Regions from separate parts of the Endozoicomonas lisbonensis genome, predicted to be linked through region 2. Evidence: predicted binding sites of a transcription regulator. Region 2 holds the regulator's gene; each other region holds the start of a gene.

Region 1 (4,702 bases), 470 kb from region 2:
TGTACCGATGGCTGCGAAAATCAGGGCGGTTCCTGCCAGGGAAAAAGCGACCGGATAGCCAATCATCAGCACAGCGCAGACACAGGCGAACATAATCAGGGGGATAAACTCAGCCATGCTGCACCTCCTGAACATCAGCCAGTAGCATTAACGAGCGGAGGAGTTCAGCAATGCCCTGTAAAAACAGGGTGAAGGCCAGACACAGGATCAGGCTTTTCAGCAGGAAAACAGCGGGCAAGCCTCCCGGGTCCGTGGAGGTTTCCATAATGCTCCAGGACTGCATGACGTATTCCCAGCTCATAAACCCAATGAACAGGCAAACAGGAATGAGCAGAAATAGCGTACCCATACTGTTCACCAGGGCCTGACCTTTTGGCGACATGCGCCGGTAAAATACATCAACTCTGACGTGTTCCTGGTGTTTAAGGGTGTAACCACTGGCTCCCAGAAAGATCAGCGCATGGAAGTACATGGCAGTTTCCTGCAGGGCAATAGAGCCAACATTAAGAAAGTAACGCAGCAAAACAACAAGACAGACAGATAAAACCAGTAAGAGGTTAAACCAACTGATCAGCTGACCGGTTTTTTCCGTCAACTGATCGATCCCGGCTACAACTCTGTGCAGCATAATCCAGCCGGATTTCATGAGATGCCCCTGATTTATTATTGTTATTGTGGCTTTACCATGACCGTTAGATGGTAAAGTCTTGAAAATTACATTTCTGTCGTTATCTGAATACTGTAATTTTTGCCATTGATTATACCCAGTCACCACCTGAATCTGCAAAACGATGCACAGGTTTGTTAGCTATTGACGGTTCGTTTTTCTGCAGGTCACAATATTGTCATATTCCCTCCCTATGATTTCAGCCATCAGACAATCTTATTTCCATGAACATTTGTCCATGCCTGCAGTGCAGACGAATTCGTTCATGACTGTTGGGTCTGTATCGTCTCTATCGCGGAATGGAACCGCAGCGAATAACAAGAACCCTCTTAGGAGAGACTATCAATGAAACTGAAAGCGCTCATCACTGCTGTGGCTCTGGTAACAGGAGTTGCAGGAATGCAGACCGCAGTGGCCAGCCAGATCGACGCCGATATGCCGGTCTATAAAAAATCCAGTGGCGTATCCGGAAACCTGTCCAGCGTTGGTTCCGACACTCTGGCCAACCTGATGACCCTCTGGGCTGAAGACTTCAAACGCGAATACCCGAACGTCAACGTACAGATTCAGGCTGCCGGTTCTTCGACTGCGCCTCCTGCCCTGACGGAAGGCACTTCCAACATTGGCCCCATGAGCCGCAAGATGAAGGATAAAGAGCTGGAGGCTTTTGAAAAGCGTTACGGTTACAAGCCTACGCCGGTTCCTGTAGCGATTGATGCCCTGGCCGTCTTTGTTAACAAGGACAACCCCATCAAGGGGCTGACCATGGCGCAGGTGGACGCTATCTTCTCCACAACCCGCCGGTGTGGTGGCGACCAGAACATCACCACCTGGGGACAGACAGGTCTGGAAGGTTCCTGGAAAAATCGTTCTATCCAGCTTTACGGACGCAACTCTGTATCCGGAACCTATGGGTACTTCAAGAAAGTGGCACTGTGTAAAGGTGATTTCCGCAACAATGTCAACGAACAGCCCGGTTCGGCATCTGTCGTGCAGTCAGTTTCAGCCTCCATCAACGGACTTGGTTATTCGGGCATCGGTTACAAGACGTCCAGCGTCCGTACTGTGCCTCTGGCGAAGAAAGACGGTGGTGAATTTGTTGATGCAACGCCAGCTAATGCCGTAAACAGCAGTTACCCTCTGGCCCGCTTCCTGTATGTTTACGTGAACAAGCAGCCAAACAGGGCGTTACCTCCGCTGGAGCGTGAATTCCTGAAGATGGTTCTGTCCCGTCAGGGACAGGAAGTAGTGGTTAAGGATGGTTATATTCCACTGCCAACCACTGTCGTTGAAAAATACCTGAGTGAGCTGGAACTCTGATCACTCCAGTTTGCTGAGATAAAAAAAGTCCCCGCATGCCTGAGGCAGTGCGGGGACTTTTTTATTCAGTGTTTTTACAGCACCATTGCCGCAATCCAGCCAAAGATAATCATTGGCAGGTTGTAGTGCAGGAAGGTCGGAAGAACAGAGTCGCGAATGTGGTCGTGCTGTCCATCAGCATTCAGACCTGCTGTTGGGCCAATGGTGGAGTCAGACGCCGGAGAGCCCGCATCACCCAGACCACCTGCAGTACCTACCAGTGCAGCAGTTGCCAGTGGCGAAAAGCCCAGCGCCATAGCCAGAGGGACGTACAGGGTAGCGATGATAGGCACTGTGGAGAAGGAGGAGCCGATACCCATGGTGATCAGCAGACCAACCAGCAGCATCATAAAGGCCGCCAGCGGCTGACTCCCGCCCACAAGATTTTCAACCATGTTCACCAGAACCGGAATGTCACCGGTGGTACGCAATACTTCGGCAAAACCGGCTGCGGAGATCATGATAAAACCACAGGCGGCCATCATCCGCAGACCCTGGGCAAACACGTCATCCGCTTCACGCCAGCACACAACCCGGCCCAGAATCATAATGATGAAGCCGGTAGCGGCACCCAGAGCCATGGAGCCTGTACTGAGTTGAATGCCCAGTGCTGAAGCAACGGCCAGTACGACAGAAACGACACTTGCCTTGTTCAGGGTCACCTCTTCGTCCTGAACCAGCTGGCTTTGTTCAACGTGATAGGAGCGAGGTTTACGATAGCTGACAAACAGCGCAAACAGCAGGCCCAGGAACATACCACTCACTGGGATCATCATGGCAGAAGGCATCAGACTCAGGTCGATATCCAGGCCGTTTTTCTGCAGATTGCCACCCAGAATCTGCATCAGGTAGATATTACCGAAGCCAACGGGTACAAGCATGTAAGTGGCTGTCAAACCAAACGTCAGGAGACAGGCAATCTGACGACGGTCGATGTTCATCGCACTAAAGGCAGACAGCAACGGTGGAATCAGTACCGGAATAAAGGCAATGTGGACAGGCACAAGGTTCTGGGAGGCAAACGCCATCAGAAGAACCATGACGAACACGCCATACTTCAGTGAATTTCTGCCATTTGTCCTGGCGTCACTTTTCACTTTTTTGATAATCTTGCCTGCCATCCACTCGGGTACGCCAGAGCGTGAAATGGCAACGGCAAAAGCACCTAGCATGGCGTAGCTCAGGGCAATGCCAGCACCGCCGCCAAGGCCTTCAGAAAAAGCGGTTATGGTTTCGTGGATATCCAGTCCACCGGACAGTCCACCTGTGAGGGCTCCCAGAAACAGGGCTAACACAACGTTTACGCGCATTAAACTCAGCGCAAGCATTACTGTAACAGCCAGAATTACTGCGTTCATCGAATTTCCTGATTGTCATTTCCAGCTAACTGAATGTTTGTTTATATTATTTATTGCAGTCAGCTTTTACTTAACCACTATCCAATATGGACTAATTTTGTGGCGTTGAATGTTTTAAAGAATGTTGTAACGCAAGGTTTCCCGAAGGGAATCAATGATGGGAGTGATGATGTCGGTGGGAGTGCAGAGAGGTAAGAGCGACAGACATTGCATCAGCGCTGGTATTTAAGCAGGAAAGATATTCCTGATAATATTGCCCACTTTGTGAGCTTAATTGTTTTATTAGCATGGCTTTTATTAACATGAAAAGTCTCGATTAATGTACTGCGTCCTTAGCGCGAGTTACTTAAAATACTGATTTTTCCAATTCTGTGCAAACCTAATATTCGCACCGGTTAAAGTTTGGGCGAATTCAGAATGTTTTGACAATTGGCAACGTGGCTGATCGCTTATTTTCCGGTTGTAACATTTTTGTAATACATTCGTTTTATTGTACGCTCATTAATCCGTGCGACCAGAGCCATGTACCAAAAAATGATAGAAAACAGCCCTGGTGTCGACTTCAACACCCCGGCCCTTAGACGGAAGCGCTCTTTGCGTTTTCTAAAAGACAATTTTGCCCGATGGGCAGTTGCTGTAGGTGGGCTTGGGGTTATTGCCGCCATAACCCTTATATTTTTCTACCTTGTTTACGAAGTAGCGCCATTGTTCAGGGGAGCTGCGGTTACCCCGCAAAGCACATGGACCCAGAGTATTGATCAGGATAATCCTCCGCTCTATCTGAGCATGGAAGAACAGGGTGAGATAGCCCTGAGCATCAACCGCCTTGGTGAGTTTGATTTTCGCTCAACCCGGACTGGCGACAATAATTCGCGGTTTTATCTGCCTCTGCCTGCCGGTACAGAAGTAGCAACCCTGACCAGTGATCCTGCGAATTCAAACCTGATGGCCGCTGGATTAAGCAATGGTCAGGCGATTGTTTTCAAGGTTGGGCATAAAATCAGCTGGCCTGATGATCAGCGTATTATTACGCCTGTTGTTGAGTACCCTTATGGCGAACAGCTTCTGACGCTATCAGACAATAGCCTCAGTGACATCACTCTGGCTGATAATGACAGGCAGTTATTTATCGCTGCGGTCAGCAGTGGCAGGATGGTTGCGACAGCGTTCAGCAAGGAAGAAAACTTTCTGACAGAAGAAGTGACCCTGGAACAACAGGCCGTCACGCTGCCGGCCATTCCCGGTAAGCCTGAACAGTTAAAAATTGACCCTGACCAGCGCTGGCTGTTTGTAAGAATGGCTGGTGATGAAATGGCTG
Region 2 (4,702 bases):
AATGATCGCGGCGTATCCCTGGACGATTTGGGTGCTCTGGAACTGGAAGCCCCTAAAAAGCGTCGTAACATTCAGAAGTACACTTTTGAATACCAGACTGAAGCTGGTGACACCATTCAGTGGGAAGGCGCTACCACAGGCCGTCTGCCTCGCGACTTCCAGGCTTACCTGGACCGCACTGGCAAAAAACGCCTGGACTGTGTTGCTGAATAATTCTTTCAGCCATCACTGACAGTAAAAAGGGAGCCTTAGCTCCCTTTTTACGTTGGGCAACATTGATATTTCTGATCACTCATCAATCTGCGAAAGCCACCAGCCGTTTCCTGGGGAAATGACAGACAAACTTGCTGCCCTTGCCCGGATGACTACTGATACTGATCCGACCGCCGTGACGCAGCATAATATGCTTTACAATGGCTAGCCCCAGACCGGTTCCACCGGTTGCATGACTACGGCTCTTATCAACCCGGTAAAAACGCTCCGTTAATCGGGGAATATGGATTGGATCGATACCAATACCATTATCTTCCACCATTAAATGACCACGATCTTCGTCCTGCCACCAACGTACATAAATCTTGCCACCTGCCGGGGTATAGCGCACAGCATTGAACACCAGGTTCGAGAAGGCACTACGCAGCTCGTGAGCGCAACCGGCCAGTTCGGCGTCTTCAGGGCATTCCAGGTGAATCTTATGCTGGCTCTCCCCACTTAACGCCTTACTATCCTCAACAATGGCATGAAGCATCGGCAGCAGACTGACAGCGCTGTTCTCGTCGATTTCAGCGGCTTCCAGTTTGGAAAGCGTCAACAGATCCTGAACCAGTCCCTGCATACGCAGTGACTGCTCCTGCATACGGTTCATGGCCTTGCCCCATATTGGTGGAAGATCATGATCGTGTACACCGTCGATCAACGTTTCCAGATAGCCTGAGATCACCGTCAGTGGCGTTCTGAGTTCATGGGAAACGTTTGCCACAAAATCCTTACGCATGGTTTCCAGCTGCATAAGGCGGGTGACATCGCGGACAATGATCATGCGGTTGCCACGGCCATACACGGTGATATTCACTTCAATCTGGTACTCATCATTGAGCGGCGAGGGAATCTGCAGCGGTTTTTGATAACGACCCTGCTCAAAATAATCCACAAAGCGTGGATCACGCAGCAAATTGGTGACGGGCTGCCCCTGATCGTCGGGCTTCTTAAAGCCTAACAGCTCTTCTGCCGCAATGTTCCACCATTCAAGATTGTTATGACGATCCACCATGACCACCGCGTCTTTTAACGCGGCTGTCGATGACTGGATTCGATCTATAACGGTAGAGAGTTTGCGGCGGGCTCGTCCATGGTGCTTCTGAAGGCGATAGATTCCGTCGAATATCTCCCCCCACAGGCCTTTACTTTCAGGTGGTTCTTCGTTGCGGTCTTTGGCAGCATTCAGCCAGTCCAGCAACCGGAACAGCTCTTTAACACTCCAGAGGCAATAAGCTGCCAATACGAGAGAAAGCCCGAGAAAAGCGTTGCCCAGAAGCCAGCCAAGACAGAAGCCAATACTTGAAAACAACAGCATTCGGCTCAGGATGTAAGATTTGGTAATACTGGTCATTCCGGATCTTTTTTCGAGTGTTGATAAACAGCTTTAAACCTTTACCGAGAATCGGTAACCCGTACCACGAACCGTCTGTACAAAGCCTTCATAGTCTGATCCCAGAGCTTTGCGCAGCCGACGGATATGGACGTCGACGGTTCGTTCTTCCACGTACACATTGCCTCCCCAGACCTGATCCAGCAACTGCCCACGTGTGTAAGCCCGCTCCTGATGCGTCAGAAAGAACTGCAGCAACCGGTATTCAGTGGGTCCCATTTCCGCCGGGTTGCCGTTGATGCTGACCCGATGACTGACAGGGTCAAGTTCAAGACCTTTAATAACAATCGGGTTCTGGGAGTCCATCCCACCTGCACGACGCAAGACGGCTTTCAGGCGCGCAGCCAGCTCCCGTGGGGAGAAGGGTTTGACGATGTAATCGTCTGCGCCTGTTTCCAGCCCCTGAATTTTATGGTCTTCCTCGCCTTTTGCGGTCAGCATGACAATGGGTATCTCAGAGGTCAGCTCATTCCGTTTTAAACGACGTGCGAATTCAATGCCGGAGATATCCGGCAACATCCAGTCCAGCAAAATAAGGTCTGGTTTGTGATCGATAACATGAGCATGTGCCTGTTTGGCGTCAGCCGCTTCCAGACAGTTATAACCTGCCATTTCCAGAGCGACAGAGACCATTTCCCTGATTGGTTCTTCATCGTCTACGATGAGAATTGTTCTTCCTGACATGCCTGTTCACCTTTCTTGTCTCATCTGTTTCGGAACCTGGCAGCCTGTTTTGCCAGATAAAATCCCCATTTGCGCCATTACACAGCTCAAATGTTACAAACAGATGACACCTCTATCTTATGGAAGCTTAAAAAGGCTTAAACATAACCGAAAGCAATGCCCAAGAAAATGACGGCTCCTACCCAGTGGTTACTGAGAAACGCTTTAAAGCAGTCCATTCTTTCCCGATTTTGCGTTCGTAACTGCTGATGAACAAACAATCCTGCCGCAACCACCAGAGAACAATAAAAACTCAGGCCAAGACCTGCCTGAATACCGACCATTACTAATGTACCAAGAGCCAGGCATTGAAGGACGCCGATAATGATGTTGTCCAGCTCACCAAACAAAATAGCGGTCGACTTGATACCAATTTTCACATCATCATCACGATCCACCATGGCGTACTGGGTATCGTAACCTACCGTCCAGAACACGTTACCAAGAAACAATAACCAGCCAATCTGACTTATCGTTCCACTTTCTGCGGCGTAGGCCATGGGGATGGCCCAGCCAAAAGCGGCTCCCAGAACCACCTGAGGCAAGTGAGTAAAACGTTTGGCAAATGGATAAATAGCCGCAAGGGCAAGTCCACCCAGAGAAAGCATGATGGTCAGAAGGTTCGTAAGAAGAACCAGAACAAAAGACAGGGCGACCAGAAGCGAGAAAAAAAGCAAAGCCTCTTTTTCATTGATTTTTCCCGTTACCAGAGGGCGGTTGCTGGTTCTTTTTACACTGCCGTCATAGTGGCGATCCGCATAATCGTTGATGACACAGCCGGCACTGCGCATCAGAACCACTCCGGCAATAAAAATTAACAGGTTTTTCAGGCTGGGCAGACCTTCTGCTGCCATCCACAATGCCCAAAGGGTGGGCCATAACAAGAGGTAGATGCCAATAGGGCGATCCAGCCGACACAGCTGGACAAAATCCTTTATGCGGGGGTAGCGGGCCGAAAAAGATTGAAGGTTGAAAGAGTCCCCCGCCAGTTTTTTAAGGTACGTCATGATGATTGTCATTGTTGCAACTGGCTTGGGTTTCAGTCTAACAGGTTAGACTTTCTATAAGTACTCTTACATAAGCTCTGGATTGTATTCCGGTAAAAAAACTTCGCAAACCGAAATAGCTTTACCATTCAGGAAAAACTGTGAGCGCCTTCCCCAGGCACTTTCTTCCTTATATGGTCGATCTAAATGCAGGTTAAACTGGCAGGCAGGCAGTTCATCAATCTCAATCTGACCCCGTTTGAGTGACGGCTGGTTAAACAGAAACTCTCCCAGCGGGCGTTCCCCCAGCTCCAGCAATTCCCGGTTTTCCCCGGTCAGGCTACTGGCTGGCAAAACACTTCTGGCAAACACAGCGGGGTGGTCATCGACAATCAGTAACACTTCCCGAATGCTTGCCATTTCATGACGGCACCCAAGAAATTCCAGCTCTGAACGGGAGGGAACGCCCCATTCATGCCTCAGCACTTTGACCCGGAACTGTCTGGTACACATGGACTTCAGGCGTTGAGTCAGAGAACCGGAATCAAGCAGCCAACTTCTGTAGGGTTCCGGAATGCTCTTCATACACTCATCGGTCAGGACTGGTTTGGGTTGCCAGGTCTGGTGAGCGAAATCTATAAACGGCATTTGTTGTATTCATCTGATCTGCTGGCTATCCCAGACACAATAGCACTTAAAGGCAGGGTTCTGTAGGGTAATTCTTTTGAAGTTCTTTTGAAGAGCAAGGTGTGCAGAACGCACACCTTGTGAAGAGGGGAAGCTGAAGTTTAGATACCAAAGACAACAAACTTCAGTGCAAACAGAGCGGCCAGAACCCAGACGCTGATGCTTACATCCGATGTCCGGCCAGCCAGTACCTTAATCACCGGGTAAGCGATAAAACCAAGGGCAATGCCGTTAGCAATTGAGAAGCTCAGCGGCATCATAATGGTTGTGATCAGTACCGGCCCTGCTTCTGTCAGGTCATCCCAGTCAATACGGGTCAGGCTGCCCACCATCAGAACCGCTACATAGACCAGTGCGCCAGCGGTCGCATAGGCAGGCACCATTCCAGCCAGAGGCGACAGGAACATACACAGCAGGAACAACACACCCACAGTGACAGCCGTCAAACCAGTACGGCCACCGACTGCCACGCCAGAGGCGCTTTCAACGTAAGTGGTGACTGTTGGTGTACCCATAATGGCACCAATCCAGGACGCAGCGCCATCGGTCATAAGAGCGCGATTCATGTTGGTCATCTTGCCATTTTCGTCGGCCAGACCTGCCTTGTCTCCCACAGCGATCAAAGTGCCGGTGGTGTCGAACAGGTTTACAAACATGA
Region 3 (4,702 bases), 730 kb from region 2:
ATTCCAGACTGCCTGTTCATAACCACCGGGAAATAACTCTTCAGTGCCAACGTTAAGAACCTGGCAAAGTGGCAACACTCGCCCTTCAACAGGAGTCGCCTCACCATTTTTCCAGTAACTGATTGTCGATTCAGCGACATTCAGTTTGCTGGCAAGCATCTTCCCGGTAATGCCCCGCTTCAGCATCAGGGAAGAGAGTTTCTGCGCAAACTGCTGACGAGCCTCAGAAACCTGGCCCAGATCACTGCTTACTCTCACAGACGGAGTGGTGCCTTCATTGCCTTCTATACGAGCGCATTTTACGCCTCCGAATGCGTTAACTGCTGCAATAAAATCATCCAGCACCGCTTCATTGCCATTGGTAAAGCGCAGAGAGGTCTGCGTTGTTCCGCCGTCACCAATAAAATAAGCCATTAACCTGATTTCATGACCAGACAAATATTTATGACCAAAAACCGGTAAAACTCTTGGTACAGCAACGGCATCACCGACCTTAAGATTGCCCAGTGGCTGCCAGCCATCACCAGACAGGAATGGGTGGGTCAGTGTCGTTTCGATGGTTCGCCCTAAAGCGGTCTTCACTTTAAAGACAGGTTTCAATCCATCATCAACAAAAGCTGATGGTGTTGCAGGGCTGAGGCGAAAATCATCCCCTAGTGACAGCAGTGAACCAGACTGCCGGGCAACAATATCATCAATCTTAACCAGCTCACCGGATTCAGGATCAAGCACGCGGCTACCAGAAACGATGCACTTACCCATCGATGGACGCGCTGCAACAATCACCATATCAGACGGCTGCATACCTGACGTCATATTATCCAGATCGGCAAAACCGGTGGTGATACCAGTAATGGCATCTCCGGCATTAAACAGTTCATCAATCTTCTTGACGGTGTTATCAAGAATTTCACGAACCCCTTGGGGGCCACCGGTTTTAGGACGCTCTTCAGCAATGTTAAAAACCAGACGCTCCGCTTCGTCCAGTACATCCTGGCTGTTCAGGCCTTCCGGGTTATAGGCTCTTTCAGTAATTTTCTGGCTGATTTGAATCAGCTTGCGAAGCACAGAGCGTTCCTGAATGATCGTGGCATAGGCTTCAATATTGGCGATACCTGCCACACTGGACACCAGCTCAGTGATGTAGAGCATGCCACCGGCATCGTCCAGATCACCCTGACGGTCCAGGGTGTCAGCCAGCGTCAGAGGATCAAAAGGCAGGCTTTCATTGGCAGATTTTGCCATGGCCGAATAGATGATTCGATGGCGGGGATGGTAGAAATCATCACTCGTTACCTTATCCCCCACCTTGTCCCAGGCTTCATTGTCCAACAGCAGACCACCCAGTACAGACTGTTCCGCCTCGATGGAATGGGGCGGAGTCTTCAGGTTTACAGTCGCTTCATCAATGGGTAATTCAGCTTCTTGCAGGGTGCTTTGCATGGCCACAATAAACAGGTTGTCAGTTGACTCTACAGAATACCGCAACTCGGCTTTTGTAGACAGACTGAACAGGCCAGGTAACTCAATCTAAACACCAATTTCACCACCATCGTCCTTCATAATAACCACAGTTGACGCTCTTGGTCTTACAGAGACCCCGACAGGTGTCTCTTCAGCAGCATTTCTGCTGTAAGGCCAGTTTGACGGATGCTGAATATTAACAAAGAAGTTTTTATTGTCCCCTGTGAAGGCAAGGCCGGTCACTTCACAACCATTAGGACCAACAAAAAACCGCCGCAGTTGATCCTGATTACCACCATCAACCACAGGCTCGCCGGAGTCGGCACTACCGAGCCTGGATGGAATCACAGCCAGCATCTGGTCGTTAGTGTTTTCTGTTACTTCATCAGCACCGTTGTCGGTCTGAACCCAGAGGATACCGCGACTATCAAAGATCAAACCGTCCGGGCTGGCAAATTCATTCCGTTCCGTTAAACCTGACAGATTGGTTGCACTGTCGCCACTGGCTGGCGATCCAAAGACAAAGAAATCCCAGGCAAACTCTGTCGCTGCTGCACCTTCCTGCCAGCGAATGATATGACCAAATTTGTTGTTGGTTCTCGGGTTTGCCGCATTAACTTCTGTACGACTGGTGTTATTCGTCAAAGTGACATAAACCAGGCCGGTATCAGGGTCCACTGCTGTCCATTCCGGGCGATCCATTGGCGTTGCCCCAACAGCATCCCCTGCCCATGGACAGTTAAGAATAATTTCTGCCTGAGAACCAACCACTTCTCCCAGAGTCTGTCCCGACGTCGTTACCGTGCTTTCCAGCAAAGGAATCCATTCACCTTTACCCTCTTCATTAAACCGGGCAACGAACAAAATACCATCGTCCATATATTCTGAGCCAACACTGAGCCGGTCAATCCGGCTGGCATCAGCAGGGTTCCACAGCTTAGTCGACACATACTTATAGATATACTCGAAGCGTCCGTCATGTCCGGTGTAAAAAACCACGGGCTTCCCTGTTTCCAGCTTGCCAAAAGTGACGTCCTCGTGGCGGAAACGCCCAAGAGCTGTGCGCTTAACGGCACGGGAAGCAGGGTTGTAAGGATCAATTTCGACAACATAACCATGGCCATTGGCTTCGTTGCGGAAGTCTTGTGTGGCATCGGTACCTGAAGGCGTTACATTGAACTGGGTAAACTCGTCGTATAAACCGTCTTCAGCTGTCTCCCAGCTATAACGAGTACCTGATGCCGGAATGCCCATTCTTACCTGACCTGCGTCCTGTGTGCCACTATTCACAAAGATAAAAGGCCAGTTCTCTTCACAGGTAAGATAGGTTCCCCAGGGCGTATAACCGTTACCACAGTTGTTATTGGTGCCTCTGGCAATATTCTCAACGCCCCGGCCTGTCGTGTATTTAGTGACCAGCAAACCACTGCCTGCAACCGGTCCGGTTACATCCATTTCAGTCGCAGAGGTGATTCGACGATTATAAGAACTGTCCGTCACTACATCCCAGACGCCGTCTACCCGTCTGATATGCACCACTGAAACACCGTGAGCATTGATTTCCTTACGAACTTCTTCGGCCGGACGTTTACCTGCGACCTCTGTAGCACCGGCAGGATGCAACGCACTCTGGTCAATATATTCATGGTTAATACACAGCAAACCTTCTGTATCGCTACCGTTCAGTGGAAAAAAGTGCATGCCATCATGATGCATGCCCACTGCGTTCAGCTGGTCTTGTGACGTATTACTTCCGTCGTCTTTCCAGGAATTCGCCTGACTGTTTAACGGTGTTCCCCACGGAGCCAGAACCTGTGCGCTGTAACCAGCAGCAACCGCCACTGCGTTCAGCCTGGCACCGGGGATGGATTCAAAGCCCAGCTTTAATTCGGGTTCGGGTGTCACATCATCGGCATCTGAGGAATTGGAAGAATTCAGCTCACAGCCTGCCAGCCCCATACCCGATAAAAAGCCCAGTGCCGCCAGACCGATTCCACCACGCAAAATACCACGCCGGCTCAGCTCAGTATCCAGCACCGCTGACATTGGTCGGTTCTTGCTGTTGTTATAAATCGTTGGATCAGAGGTTTCCCGGCTCATTGTTTTTCACCCTTATTGTGTTTATAGCTATTATTTTTTTGTATGAAGAGTTGGTTTGAGGTTCTTATTATTCAGATCAGGCTGTAGTGGGTCGGGTTAATTAAACGGCAGCAATGTGTCAGACAGGTGACTAATAAATGAAAGAAATATTTTAATTAACCCCTCATTTTTACCAGGCAAAAAAAATGCCCGCAGAAACCTGCGGGCATTTTTCATCAGGGCGTATTGAGTCTGAAATTACTCAGCTTCAATGAATACCTTGATAGCAGCAGCAACGTCAGTGTGCAGCTGGATAGCCACGTCGTATTCGCCAGTTGCGCGAATAGGACCTTCTGGCATACGGATTTCGCTCTTGGCTACAGCAACACCAGCAGAGGTGATGGCTTCAGCCAGGTCGCGAGGACCGATAGAACCGAACAGCTTACCTTCGTCGCCTGCCTTAGCAGTCAGGGTCAGTTCGATTTCTGCCATTTCAGCAGCGCGCTTCTCAGCACCAACCAGCTTCTCGGAAGCTGCTTTTTCCAGTTCAGCACGACGAGCTTCGAAAGCAGCTACGTTGTCTTTAGTAGCTGGAACAGCTTTGCTGAATGGGATCAGGAAGTTACGACCGTAACCAGCTTTAACGGTTACCTTGTCGCCCAGATCGCCCAGATTGGCGATTTTCTCAAGCAGGATAACGTCCATCGCTAACCTCTTACCTTTATTTTGGCCCGTTCTGTGCAATTCGGTTTGCCGCCCTTCGGCGGAAATCAAACACGCTGTCAAAACAGGCTGTCAAAACAATAACCGGGTATGCCAGTTGCGTGACGAAAATCAGCAACATATACATGCCTACCAGCCAGAAGCTTCCCAACTGTTTCAGGTTTACCAGCCCGTGAACGAGGGCAACACCTGCAATAAACAGTGGCAGCGAAGCTATTGGAATCAACGCTGTCAACACAGGTGACAGGGTTGTTCCTCCCAGAGTCAGGGCCAGCAAAGCAATGCTGGCAACAGGTGGCAGTATCAGCTGGCGGAACTCTTTACCGAACCCGCCAGGGTTGTATAACGCTGACTGCCAGGCTCGCGCCAGGACCAGCGACAACACACTGCTTGCCAGGGTAAACCAGGCAAGCATTCCTACCACGCCGTACTCAAC
Region 4 (4,702 bases), 190 kb from region 2:
TTAGGACGTGATACTGGCTATCATCAGGAAGGGATGGTTATTGGTCAACTGAGCAGGGTCGAAATATCAGGTTTTTTTATTAAACCTGTAGTTATAAATTTTTTACTGGGTGGCGGTATATCACTCGATCGATTCTACCCAACCAAACAGTTTCAGTTTTCTGTTAAGGACAAACTGAATCCGATATACAACAAACTGGTTAATACGCCACCCAATAAACAAGTGATCCTTCATTATGTCAGCCCCATTCCGCTCTCAGCCCCTTACATGTGGCTTTTTTATGGAGCAAGTGCTTTTGCTACCGATGTGTCCGATGTGTCCAACTTCACACAAAGCGACTCTTTTAACAGCTATGGCAATTTCTACAAAGATGAAAGTTACATCGGATTTGGCAGTTATGGCGTTAGTGTTCGCTCGGGAAAATTTGTCAGGGTATTTCGATGGGGATCATTCGGATCAAAGCTTTGCACTGCGGATTTACACGAAGGGGGAGAGAAAATTGAGAAGAAGTATGTTTACGATCGGGTATACACTGGTTCAGATCAGAAAGGACAACCACAATACAGAACGAAGACAAGAACTATCCATGAAAAAAAGCCCAATATAAATCATCTGAATATATACACGGAAGAAGGATGCAAGTTTGCGGAAGACGCCCTTGCGGCTAACCAGAATGTCACGGTCGAGGTGTCTACGAAATACTTTCCATTACAGGACTGGTATCCGGATACAATACACAGCATACGCACAGTGAATGGCGCAAATACGCCTCTGAGGATTCCGAATCAGGATCAGGATCACCTGGACCTTCCGGGATTACCCTGGTAATACCTCACATCAAAACCATTAACCCGGGGTTTACGCATTCGCTAGTATTTCCACACCCTGTTTTTCCGTCTACTCTTTCACACTCCTATTCAATTTCCGGCAAAATTAACAGCACTGAAATGCAAGTGTCACATTTCGGTCATATTCCTTCCCTAAGATCAATATCAAAATCTGGTCTGTACCAGTTGGCTGTAAGTACTTGAAGTTTTTAAAGCATTCGATCTGAGGAAAACCTCCAATGAAAAAGTCTCTGACCGCTCTGGCTCTTGCAGCCACCTCGCTGATCAGCTCTGCTGTACTCGCTGCAAAGCCTGTTGAACTGACCGTCTACACCGCATTCGAAACTGACCTGCTGGCACGCTACAAAAACGCCTTTGAAAAAGAAAACCCGGACATCAGTATTCGCTGGGTACGTGACTCTACCGGTATCATGACTGCGAAACTGCTGGCAGAAAAAGACAACAATCGTGCCGATGTGGTCTGGGGGCTGGCAGGTTCCAGCATGGCGCTGCTGAAAAACGAAGGAGTGCTGGCTGCTTACACACCAAAAGGGCTAAATGACATCAAAGCCGAACTGAACGACCCGGAAGCGAATCAGGCGTGGTTCGGAAACCAGGCATTCTTCAATGCTGTCTGCTTTAACGAAGCGGTTGCCAAAGCCCAGAACCTGCCAAAACCAACATCCTGGGAAGACCTGCTGGACCCGGTTTATCAGGGCAAGATATCCATGCCTAACCCGGCTTCATCCGGCACCGGTTACATGCAGGTATCGGCCTGGCTGCAAAGCAAAGGTGAAGAGCAGGGCTGGAATTACATGACCAGACTGCACAACAACATTGCCCAGTATACCCATTCCGGTTCCAAGCCCTGCGTTCAGGCTGCCATGGGTGAAGTGGCGATTGGTATTTCCCAGGCGATTCGTGGCGCTCAGCTGAAATCCCAGGGGGCCCCCCTGGATCTGATTCTGCCAGAAGGTGGTATTGGCTGGGACGTAGAATCGGTAGGTCTGGTCAGCGGCACTTCAAATAAAGAGGCTGCACAGCGTCTGGTTGACTGGTCCCTGACGCTTCAGGCTAACCAGCAGTACGTTGAAGCTTATGCCGTGGTGGGACACAAGGAAGTCTCCAAAGACGTTCCAAACTACCCGGATGTTGAAAGCTCTATGGTCAGTATGGACTTCAACGCCATGGCAACAGGTCGTAACAAGGTTCTGAAAGAGTGGTCCGAACGCTTCGACTACAAGTCTGAACCAAAATCCTGATCGTTTGATGAAAGGCTGGCCCCCGCTGTCTCGGGGGCTTATACCAATTCCGCCTTCTAAATATGACCATGAGCAAGTTATTTTGGACTGCTGGGCAAGACGGAATGACGAGTAATAGCTAGCTATTGCGAGGAATTCCAACGCAGACCAGCTGTTCAAAATGGCTGCGCAATTCATGTTTAGAAGGTGAAATTGGTATTAACTATTGAAAGTATTTGTCTGTTTTCTGCCAGGGCTTCAACCATGCAATCATTCCTTTCCATTCGTAATCTGGGCAAAAAGTTTGGCCAGTTCACCGCGCTGGAAGATATATCACTGGACATTGAACAAGGTGAGTTCATCTGCTTCCTCGGTCCCTCTGGCTGTGGCAAAACCACACTGTTACGAATGATTGCTGGTCTTGAAGAGTGTCAGAAAGGTGAAATCTGGCAGGATGGCAAAGAGATCTCTCTGCTGCCTCCTGAAAAACGTGATTTTGGAATTGTTTTCCAGTCCTATGCCTTATTCCCGAACCTGACGGTATACGACAACATCGCTTTTGGTCTGCGTAACCAGGGCAAGTCCCAGTCCGATGTTCATGTACTGGTTAACGAATGGCTGGAAACCGTTGGTCTGCCGGATTCCGGGCATAAATATCCCGGACAACTGTCCGGTGGACAACAGCAGCGTGTTGCCCTGGCAAGAGCCCTGGCACTGTCTCCGGGTCTTCTGTTGCTGGACGAACCTCTGTCTGCACTGGATGCCAGGGTTCGTGTCAAACTGCGTGAGTCGATCCGATCCCTGCAAAAACGCCTTGGCATTACCACCGTTATGGTGACTCACGATCAGGAAGAAGCCATGGCGATGGCTGACCGGATTGTTGTTATGAACCATGGCCATATCGAACAGGTGGGAACGTCAAAAGCCATTTATCAGAAACCTGCGTCCCGGTTTGTTGCTGAATTTGTCGGTTCCATGAATTTTCTTGACGGTATTGTTGACCACCACAATGAAACCCATGTGGGTGATACGACGGTTGCCGTCGATCCCATCTGCCGCCAGAATGACAGAGTTCTGTTGGGCATTCGCCCGGAAGACCTGATGTTCGGTGAGGGAACCTCTGAACTGCCTGTTACGGTTGAAAGTATGGAATTTCAGGGTACGTTCGTAAGGGCAGAATGCAGTCCAAGAGGCTGGAAGAGTCGCAAAAACATAAAGGTCGATGTCCCCATTCACCAGCTGTCTGGCCTTGCGATCAGTCCGGGTAGCCCATCAAGCATTGTGCTGCAGGAACAACACATTCATGTGTTTCCACCAGAGGCTTTCTGAGGATTACACCCTATGAATATTATCAGCAGTACCAATACAGCCTCCGCAATGAATCATCGTCCATCAGCCCTGCAGTCATGGCTGGCAGGCTTTAGCCGGAACCGGGCTATTGTCGCAGTCATCGTGGCACTGATCACACTCTGGCTGGTGCTGACGCTTCTGTTGCCACTGCTCACCATGCTGGTTCGAAGTGTTCAGGACACCTCCGGCCAGTTTGTGGGCCTGGCAAACTTTTCCGAATACCTGTCCAGCCGGGTAATGACACAATCCATCACCAACACCCTGAAACTGGGTTTTATTGTAACGGGCATTGTAGTGTCACTGGCTTTCCTGTTTGCCTTTGGACTGACACGAACCTGCATGCCTTTTAAAACGGTGTTTAAGGTTCTGGGCATGCTGCCCATTCTGGCGCCCTCCCTGCTGCCAGCAATCAGTATGATTTACCTGTTTGGTAATCAGGGTATCGCCAGAGAACTGCTGTTTGGTCATTCGGTGTACGGCCTGCCGGGGATTGTACTGGGTCTGGTGTTCTGGACCTTCCCACATGCCGTTCTGATTCTTTCTACCGCACTGTCTACGTCCGATGCCCGTCTGTACGAAGCCGCCCGGGTTATGCGTGCATCGCCGTTTAAAACCTTTATGACCGTTACCCTGCCTGCTGTGAAGTTTGGCCTGATCAGTACCATCACCGTTGTCTTTACCCTGGTGGTGACCGATTTTGGTGTACCGAAGGTGATTGGTGGCCAGTACAACGTTCTGGCAACGGATATCTACAAACAGGTGGCCGGCCAGCAAAACTTTGCCATGGGAGCGGTGACCAGCGTGCTTCTGCTGCTGCCCGCCCTGCTCGCCTTTGCTGTCGACCGCTGGGTTCAGCGCAAACAGGTTGACCTGTTTGGTTCACGCTCTGTCAGCTATGAACCAAAGCCCCACACCTTAAGAGACACTGTATTCTTTACCCTCTGTGGCCTGATCTGTTTTGCCATCCTGTCCATTATCGGTATGGCAGTTTACGGCTCTCTGGTGACTTTCTGGCCATGGAACCTGGAGCTGTCTTTGCAGAACTACCAGTTTGAGCGTTTCAGCACCCACGGTTGGGACCCTTATTTCAACTCCCTGAAAATGGCATTCGGTACAGCAATCATCGGTACCGTGATTATCTTTATCACTGCCTACAACGTTGAAAAAAGCAAAATGCACGGCGGTGTTCGTCAGTTCATTCACGCGATGGCTATGATTCCGATGGCGGTGCCGGGCATGGTGCTGGGCCTTGGTTATATCTTCTTCTTTAACCAGCCGGGTAAC

What was found. The regulator PhoB, encoded in region 2, activates phosphate uptake and scavenging genes when phosphate is short. The targets are predictions, from matches to a motif close to TGTCATANNNNTGTCANA.
Region 1: V5J35_RS13295 (PstS family phosphate ABC transporter substrate-binding protein) is a predicted target of PhoB. The motif match lies at 833-850, and genes of this name have one in related genera.
Region 3: V5J35_RS14275 (PhoX family protein) is a predicted target of PhoB. The motif match lies at 3,690-3,707, and genes of this name have one in related genera.
Region 4: V5J35_RS10250 (putative 2-aminoethylphosphonate ABC transporter substrate-binding protein) is a predicted target of PhoB. The motif match lies at 955-972, and genes of this name have one in related genera.

What each region holds. Positions count from the first base shown of each region.
Region 1 is NZ_JBEWTB010000002.1:2,702,853-2,707,554, forward strand. It holds gene V5J35_RS13285 (TRAP transporter large permease) at 1-117, opposite strand, end outside; gene V5J35_RS13290 (TRAP transporter small permease subunit) at 110-646, opposite strand; gene V5J35_RS13295 (PstS family phosphate ABC transporter substrate-binding protein) at 1,013-1,987, shown strand; gene V5J35_RS13300 (Na+/H+ antiporter family protein) at 2,062-3,384, opposite strand; gene V5J35_RS13305 (ABC transporter permease subunit) at 3,919-4,702, shown strand, end outside.
Region 2 is NZ_JBEWTB010000002.1:2,237,425-2,242,126, reverse strand. It holds gene V5J35_RS11195 (H-NS family histone-like protein) at 1-213, shown strand, start outside; gene phoR (phosphate regulon sensor histidine kinase PhoR) at 296-1,609, opposite strand; gene phoB (phosphate regulon transcriptional regulator PhoB) at 1,643-2,332, opposite strand; gene ubiA (4-hydroxybenzoate octaprenyltransferase) at 2,470-3,378, opposite strand; gene V5J35_RS11175 (chorismate--pyruvate lyase family protein) at 3,445-4,005, opposite strand; gene V5J35_RS11170 (NCS2 family permease) at 4,146-4,702, opposite strand, start outside.
Region 3 is NZ_JBEWTB010000002.1:2,963,061-2,967,762, reverse strand. It holds gene dnaB (replicative DNA helicase) at 1-1,443, opposite strand, end outside; gene V5J35_RS14275 (PhoX family protein) at 1,531-3,564, opposite strand; gene rplI (50S ribosomal protein L9) at 3,802-4,248, opposite strand; gene V5J35_RS14265 (YybS family protein) at 4,265-4,702, opposite strand, start outside.
Region 4 is NZ_JBEWTB010000002.1:2,049,924-2,054,625, forward strand. It holds gene V5J35_RS10245 (hypothetical protein) at 34-828, shown strand; gene V5J35_RS10250 (putative 2-aminoethylphosphonate ABC transporter substrate-binding protein) at 1,067-2,089, shown strand; gene V5J35_RS10255 (putative 2-aminoethylphosphonate ABC transporter ATP-binding protein) at 2,333-3,397, shown strand; gene V5J35_RS10260 (putative 2-aminoethylphosphonate ABC transporter permease subunit) at 3,410-4,702, shown strand, end outside.